One region of the Enterocloster sp. HCN-30185 genome, then DNA from elsewhere that is predicted to be linked to it. Evidence: riboswitches for the same ligand, from Rfam matches in the RefSeq annotation. Region 1 holds a riboswitch; the other holds the start of a gene.
What was found. Region 1 has a riboswitch for cobalamin ahead of WKT10_RS14740 (energy-coupling factor ABC transporter permease). Riboswitches for the same ligand answer to the same signal wherever they lie in the genome.
Positions count from the first base shown of each region.

Region 2: another riboswitch for cobalamin. It lies ahead of WKT10_RS12210 (ABC transporter substrate-binding protein); the one in region 1 lies ahead of WKT10_RS14740 (energy-coupling factor ABC transporter permease).

Region 1 covers NZ_JBBKBT010000019.1:19,822-23,230, forward strand. The annotation lists gene WKT10_RS14725 (energy-coupling factor ABC transporter ATP-binding protein) at 1-151, opposite strand, end outside; gene cbiQ (cobalt ECF transporter T component CbiQ) at 148-909, opposite strand; gene WKT10_RS14735 (energy-coupling factor ABC transporter substrate-binding protein) at 912-1,241, opposite strand; gene WKT10_RS14740 (energy-coupling factor ABC transporter permease) at 1,241-1,987, opposite strand; cobalamin riboswitch at 2,134-2,362, opposite strand; gene WKT10_RS14745 (response regulator transcription factor) at 2,394-3,104, opposite strand; gene WKT10_RS14750 (helix-hairpin-helix domain-containing protein) at 3,163-3,409, opposite strand, start outside.
Region 2 covers NZ_JBBKBT010000012.1:31,430-34,838, forward strand. The annotation lists gene WKT10_RS12205 (FecCD family ABC transporter permease) at 1-1,011, opposite strand, end outside; gene WKT10_RS12210 (ABC transporter substrate-binding protein) at 999-2,033, opposite strand; cobalamin riboswitch at 2,074-2,283, opposite strand; gene WKT10_RS12215 (ROK family protein) at 2,375-3,337, opposite strand; gene WKT10_RS12220 (hypothetical protein) at 3,377-3,409, opposite strand, start outside.

The DNA of each region.
Region 1 (3,409 bases):
TCCCGATCACAGCCGTTTTTTCTCCCGGATAGAAGGCCGCACTGACCTGTTTTAATGCCTGCTTTCCCCCGGGATAATACACACTGCCCCCGCGAAGCTCCAAAATCGGATCCAGCATCCGGGCTGTGCCGCTTATCGATGTCTGCCTCATATGCTCCACATCCTCTCTGCCAAAAGCCCTGCTGCCAGAAGCACTCCATACAGAACAATACCCAGCCTCTGCCTTCCTGTCACCAGCTTTTTCTCTTCCAGAAAACGCAGTTCTCCGTCATAGCCTCTTGCCTCCATGGCATTAAAGCTGTCCGATGCCCGCCGAAAGGCCAGAACCAGAAGATTGGCACATATTCCAAAAAATGAACGGTATCCCTGTCTTATCCCGATATCCCCCAGCCTGGCCTGAGCACTCTGCTTCATCTGTTCATAAAGCTCTAAAAGGCCAAACAAAAAGCGGTACATTAAGATCATCAGTTCCAGCATCACTTCCGGCAGATGCCATCTTCTCAAAGTTCCAACCACTTCATATACAGGCGTTGTAAGACTTATCATATACAAACAGGCCGTTCCCGTCAATACTTTCACCGTCACAAAAACAGCTTCCATCACGGCTTCCTTTGTAAAATCCAGTGCAATTACAGCTCCGCTGAGGATAACGAAGAAAAGAGGAATGGTCAGCATTCTCCCGTAAACCGGCCACTCCACTCCTCCCCATTTATGGGTAAGCACTGCCATGCACAGCCCCACTGCCACTGAAATCAGGCCCGTTTTGGATCCAATACACCCCAACAGCGAAATAAGTCCCAGCATGATCTTCCAGTCCGGGTTCCATGACGCCATTTGGGAGCACACGGCATATTGATCCATCAAAAGAATCTGATTTCCATGACAATGATTTCTGTGATGCAGCGCCATAATTAGTTCTCCTGTCTTTCCTCTGTATCGTTTGTACTGTATTTCTTTCTTGCCACCAGATATCCAAATCCATAGCAGATCACGCCAGATCCCAAAGCTGCCTGAAGACAGAACAGCAGGCTTTCCGTTTCTCCCGGAAGTTCTCCTCCTAAAATCCGTTCCAGAACAGGCTCTGCCCATGGCTCATATTCGGGATCGATCTCACCTACCAGTTCGCCGGCTGCATCATCGGCTCCTCCAAATCCCGCATCCTTGGGAGCAGCTATAAACGGGACAATTGTCAATATTACGCAAGCCACCAAAAGACCTGCGATCCACATTGGTTTCTTCATTATCGATTCTCCTCCCCAAATCCAAGCTCTCGAAGTTCCGGACCTGCATAAGTCTGCAGACCGATCAATATCACAACCGTCAGAAGTCCTTCAATCACTGCCAGCGGAATCTGTGTCAATGCAAAAATTCCCAAAAACCGTACAACAGCACTCCATACGCCGTCTGCCGCAGGATGGGCCAGTCCCAGCTGCACACTGGTCACACAATATGTAAACAGATTTCCAAGGGCTGCTGCCAGAAAAACAGCCACCTTCTGATTCAGCTTTATTTTTCTGCCCAGCTTATAAACGCCCCAGCTGACAACAGGACCTGCAATCGCCATACTGAAGGTATTGGCTCCCAGCGTTGTCAAACCTCCATGTGCAAGCAAAAGCGCCTGAAAAATCAGCACCAGAAAGCCGATCACTGCCATGGGAGTCGGGCCAAAGAGAATGGCTCCCAGACCGGTTCCCGTTGGGTGGCTGGAGGATCCGGTCACACTTGGAAATTTCAGGGCAGACAGCACAAAGGCATAGGCGCCTGCCATTGCAAAGATCAAAAGCAGCTTTCTGTGCTCTTTTATCAGACGGTTGATCCGCTTCACTCCCAATACCACAAAGGGAATGCAGACTACCCCCCAGGCAATACAGTACCCCATCGGAAGATATCCCTCCATAATGTGCATGGCATATGCCGGTGACGCCGCTGCAAAACTGAAGAGGATTCCCCAGGCCAGCATGGCAGTTCCTTTTTTTCTTACATTCATTGATGTATGCTCCCTTCTTAAAAGTAAAAAAGCCTGTTTGCCACATAGTTTCTACGTGATCCAAACAGACATGATAAGAAAGCGGATGCTCCGCCTTCCTCCCTTTTCAGGGTATCTATTATAAAAAGCTGTGCTCCGCAGCCTTTATAATCACGCCGAAAAAGGCAGGTCTTCTGGCTCAGGCATCCTCATCACCGGCTCCTTCCCACATAGATTCATGCAGTGGCGTTTCGCAAAAGCCTGTTTCTATTTTAACAGCTTTCTGCATCCGGTAACTCTTCCTTTACAGCGGCGGGACCGCATGGGCTTTCCACCCATTTCCCTATTATCCCGGACTTCCCATGGAATCCGGGCACCTTTTTCTGTTCTGTTTTCCATTTTCCCTCAGCAGGCAGGGATCGAGGCTTTACCCCCTGTTTGATACTCCGAAATAATATCCCACGCCCCATTTTGTATGTACATATCTGGGGTCACTTGGACTTGGCTCGATCTTTTCTCTCAGACGGCGCACATGAACGTCTACCGTACGCACATCCCCGCTGTCCATGGCTCTGTTTCCCCATACATAATTCAAAAGCGCCTCACGGCTGTATACCTTGTTGGGATTGCGTACCAGAAGCTCTAAGAGATCAAACTCCTTTGCAGTAAGGTTGATCTCCTTTTCACCGATAAATACTCTGCGCCCCTCTGTGTCCATCTTTAAATCTCCAGAACCGATCATAGAAGAGGGTTCCTCCCGCTTCTGGCGCTTTGCCTTCAGGCTTCGCCGGATAATGGCCTTGATCCTGGCCTTTACCTCCAGAATGTTAAAGGGCTTGCTGATGTAGTCGTCCGCCCCGTACTCCAATCCCAGGATCTTATCCATATCGCCGCCCTTGGCCGTCAGCATGATCACGGGCATGTCGGAAAATTCCCGAATCGCCTGACATACTTCAAAACCGTCATGCTTTGGGAGCATCACATCTAACAGCACAATATCATACTCTGTCTTTTTTGCCAGTTCTATGGCTTCCTCTCCGTCATAGGCACAGTCCACCTCAAAACCGTCCTGCTCCAGACTGAACCGGATTCCCTTTACGATCAGTTTTTCATCATCTACTACCAATACCCGAGCCATGTTTCATTTCCCTTCCTGTCTGTCTATTTAAAAATGCCCTGACGGGCGCAGTTTTCTTTTAAACGGTTATATCATCCCGTATCTTTTCAAATGCACTTTCCTTGATCCCGGATACATTCATAATATCCTCGATCGAGCGAAAAGCCCCCACTTCCTGACGGTACTGGATAATCGCCTCCGCCCTGGATTTTCCAATGCCTGTAAGTGTCATCAGCTCCTCTGCACCGGCCTTATTCAGATTCACTTTTCTGCCCGTTGAAGCGCTTTTCCCAGGGCTTCCGCTAAAACCGTCACCGGGATCCGTC
Region 2 (3,409 bases), on a different contig from region 1:
TGTTACAATACCAAGGGGCAGTTCAGCAGCGCCAAAAAGACTTCTGGCCAGAGCATCTGCCCAGATCAGATAAATCCCTCCTCCCAGAGCACTTAAAGGTATAATCACCCGGTTCGTGCTGGTTCCGGAAAGAATACGGGCCATATGAGGTACCACGAGTCCCACAAAACCGATAATTCCCGTAACAGACACCAGCGATGCCACTACAATCGAGCAGAACCCAAACATCAGAGAACGGAAATGCTTTACAGATAATCCCAGAGCGGCCGCATCCTCATCTCCCATCATCATCATATCAAAATAACGGCTGCAAACAGTAAATATCACTGTTCCAGATAAAACGCCAGCTGCCGGAAGAGCAAGATTTTTCCACTGTGCCGCCGCGATGCTTCCCATCTGCCAGTTATATACAGCAGCAATACTCTCCGGGCTTTTTGCCAGAAAAATAACAAAACTGGTTACTGCGCTCATCACCGCATTGACAGCCGTTCCCGACAAAATAAGGGGCACAGGCCGTATCATTCCTCCCCCTGCCGTTTTCGCCATAAAATAAACAGTGCCGGCAGATAAAAGCGCGCCCAAAAAAGCTGCCGCAGTCGTCTGAAAGGGACCGGAAAGTAGTGAAATCGGAAGCAAAAGCGCACAGGCAGCTCCTGCAGATGCTCCTGATGAAATCCCCAGAATATAAGGATCGCCAACAGGATTCAGCACCAGAGCCTGCATAGCCGCTCCGCAGACAGAAAGACCTGCTCCGCAAAGAAGACCGAACAGAACTCTGGGCAGCCGGATATTCCATACAATCTGAAAATGAGGTACGGACCATTTTCCTGCCTTTAAACCTTCTCCTCCGTAAAAAAACTGATCCATACAGATCTCAAAAACTTCCTTTATCGGAATCTCTGTAGATCCGATATGAATCGTCCACAGAACAGATCCTAAAAGAACCATTGTCAGCACAGGAAAGAGGAGGCGCTGTCTCCCCCTCTTTCCCTGCCGTCCTACTGGAAACATTCCGGATGGAAGGTTTCAGCAAATGTACGGCAGGCTTTGGCAGCCCGTACATCCTGCATTACTTCCACCAGCGGAATCACAAGATACTTTTTATTTTTTACTGCCGGAATCTCGGATAAAGCCGGATTCGTATCTAAAAATTCTTTCTTCTCATCTACCGTCTGAGCGCCATAATCATTGATGATAATCCAGTCGGGATTCGTTTCCACCAGCGTTTCCACACTTGTATTGAACCATCTGGCTTCATCCATATTACGGGTACAGTTGATTCCTCCCGCCAGCTCAATCAGGTTGCTCTGCAGTCCCTTTGAGGTTGTGTAAATTTCATTTCCCTTAAATGTATCAAGAACAAATACCTTCGGTTTTTCATTCTCCGGTACAGAAGAAACTGCTTTTTGTGTCTCTTCAATCTGAGAACGGATATCCTCTATCAGTTCTTCCGCCCGGTCCTCTACCTTAAATATTTTTCCCAGATTTTCTATATCTGTATAAATATGTTCTACCGTTTCATCCGGTACAATCGTACCTGTAATTGTAAGACACTGGATTCCCTTGCTTTCTAACTGGTCATAGCTTCCCCAGGCAGATTCCTTAAAAGCACTTACCTGACCAATCACAAGATCCGTTCCTAAAGCCACTGCATTTTCATGGGATTTCTCCACCTCCGGAATCGCAGCAAATTCGTCCTCCAACTCCGGAAGAGGGCGCTCTGCCGGATTCGCCGGAGCAATACGTCCAACTACACGGTCTCCCAACCCCAGCATAACCATATTTTCTGCTGCATAAAGATTCGCACAAAGTACCTTTTGCGGCATCTTTGTAAATGTGATTTCCCGTTCTCCATTTACAATGGTTACAGGCTCATAAGCTCCGTCAGAGCTGCTCTGGGATTCTGAAACGGCTGCACTCGTTTCCTGTACTGCCTGAGAATCACCCTGATTGCTTCCCTGTGCACCACAGCCGCCTATCATGGCAGCACTCAGGACAAGGATCACTGTTTTTACCAGTTTTTTCTGTTTCATGTTCTTTCCCTCCGAAAGTATATGATCCCGTATGCATTTTATGCATCCTCTCATGGCAGCAGGTCTCCTGGCTTAAATTCATCCTCCGTCTTTGCCTTCCCAGCTTTTATGCCAGTGACATATCTAAAGACTTCGTCCTTCAGTACAGTAGCGGGGGCTGCGCCGTTTTTTAAGAAGCTGTCGGCTCTGCTTCTTCTAGGTCCGGCTTCCCTGTCAGGCCTTTTCAGGCACTGCCATATATAACAGCAGCCCTGTTTACAACCTTAAAACGGTATGTAAACAGGGCCGTGTACGGGTCAAAGCTATTATATCAGCTTTTCATCATATGTCAAAATTTTTCCTTAGTTTTTGCTCATCTGCTCATTTAAGCAGGCCGCTCCTATGATGCCTGCCCCATTTCCAAGCTCTGCTAACACGATACGGGTGTTTTTCTCTGAAGCTCTGGAATAAATCTTCGGAGCTGTTTTCTCCCTTACAGGAGCAAGGAGGGCTTCCCCGGCTCCGCTTAAGCCTCCGCCGATGCAAAGCACCTCCGGCTGAAGGATATTGATGATATTGGCAATTCCGTCCGATAAATCCTCTGTAAAACTGTCCAATACCTCACAGGCCGTCGGATCTCCTTTTTTAGAAGCCTCAAAGATGATCCTGCCATTTACTTCTGAGAGATTTCTTCCGCAAAGGTTCCAAAGCATAGATGTTTCACAATGCTCCATTGCCTCCTTTGCACGGCTCACCAGAGCGGTAGCAGAAGCATAGGCCTCCAGACAGCCTCTCCGCCCGCAGGTACAGGGGCGTCCATTCTGATGGATCACCATATGGCCCAGCTCTCCGGCTGCCCCATTGTGGCCTTCTAAAATCTTTCCATTTAAAATAATGCCTCCGCCGACTCCGGTTCCCAGGGTTACGGCTGTCATGGAACGGCTTCCCCGTCCCGCACCGGCCAGATATTCGCCCCAGGCGGCTGCCTTGGCGTCATTTTCCCCATAAACCGGGCATGGGAAAAGCTCCTTTAACATTTTAAGAAAAGGAACGTTTTCAAAAACAAAGTTATTGGCATACTCGATACAGTCCGTTTCCTTATTTACCGTTCCCGGAATGCCGATCCCCACACTTTCCACATCCTGAAAGGTAAGTCCCTGTTCCTTTAAAAGCCGGTATGCCAGATGGTAAATAGCCTCTGCCAGCTCTCCGGCAGGCCTTGGCAGGCCCGTGGGTTCCTGAATGGACGGCCCCAGCACTCTGTTTTCATCTACCAGTCCGGCAGCGATTTTTGTTCCCCCAAGATCAATTCCGATTCTCAGCATATTGTTTCCCCTTTATGTATTCATAGATTATGATCTGGTTTATTTTACCATAAGGGAGAAATGCTTTTCAAG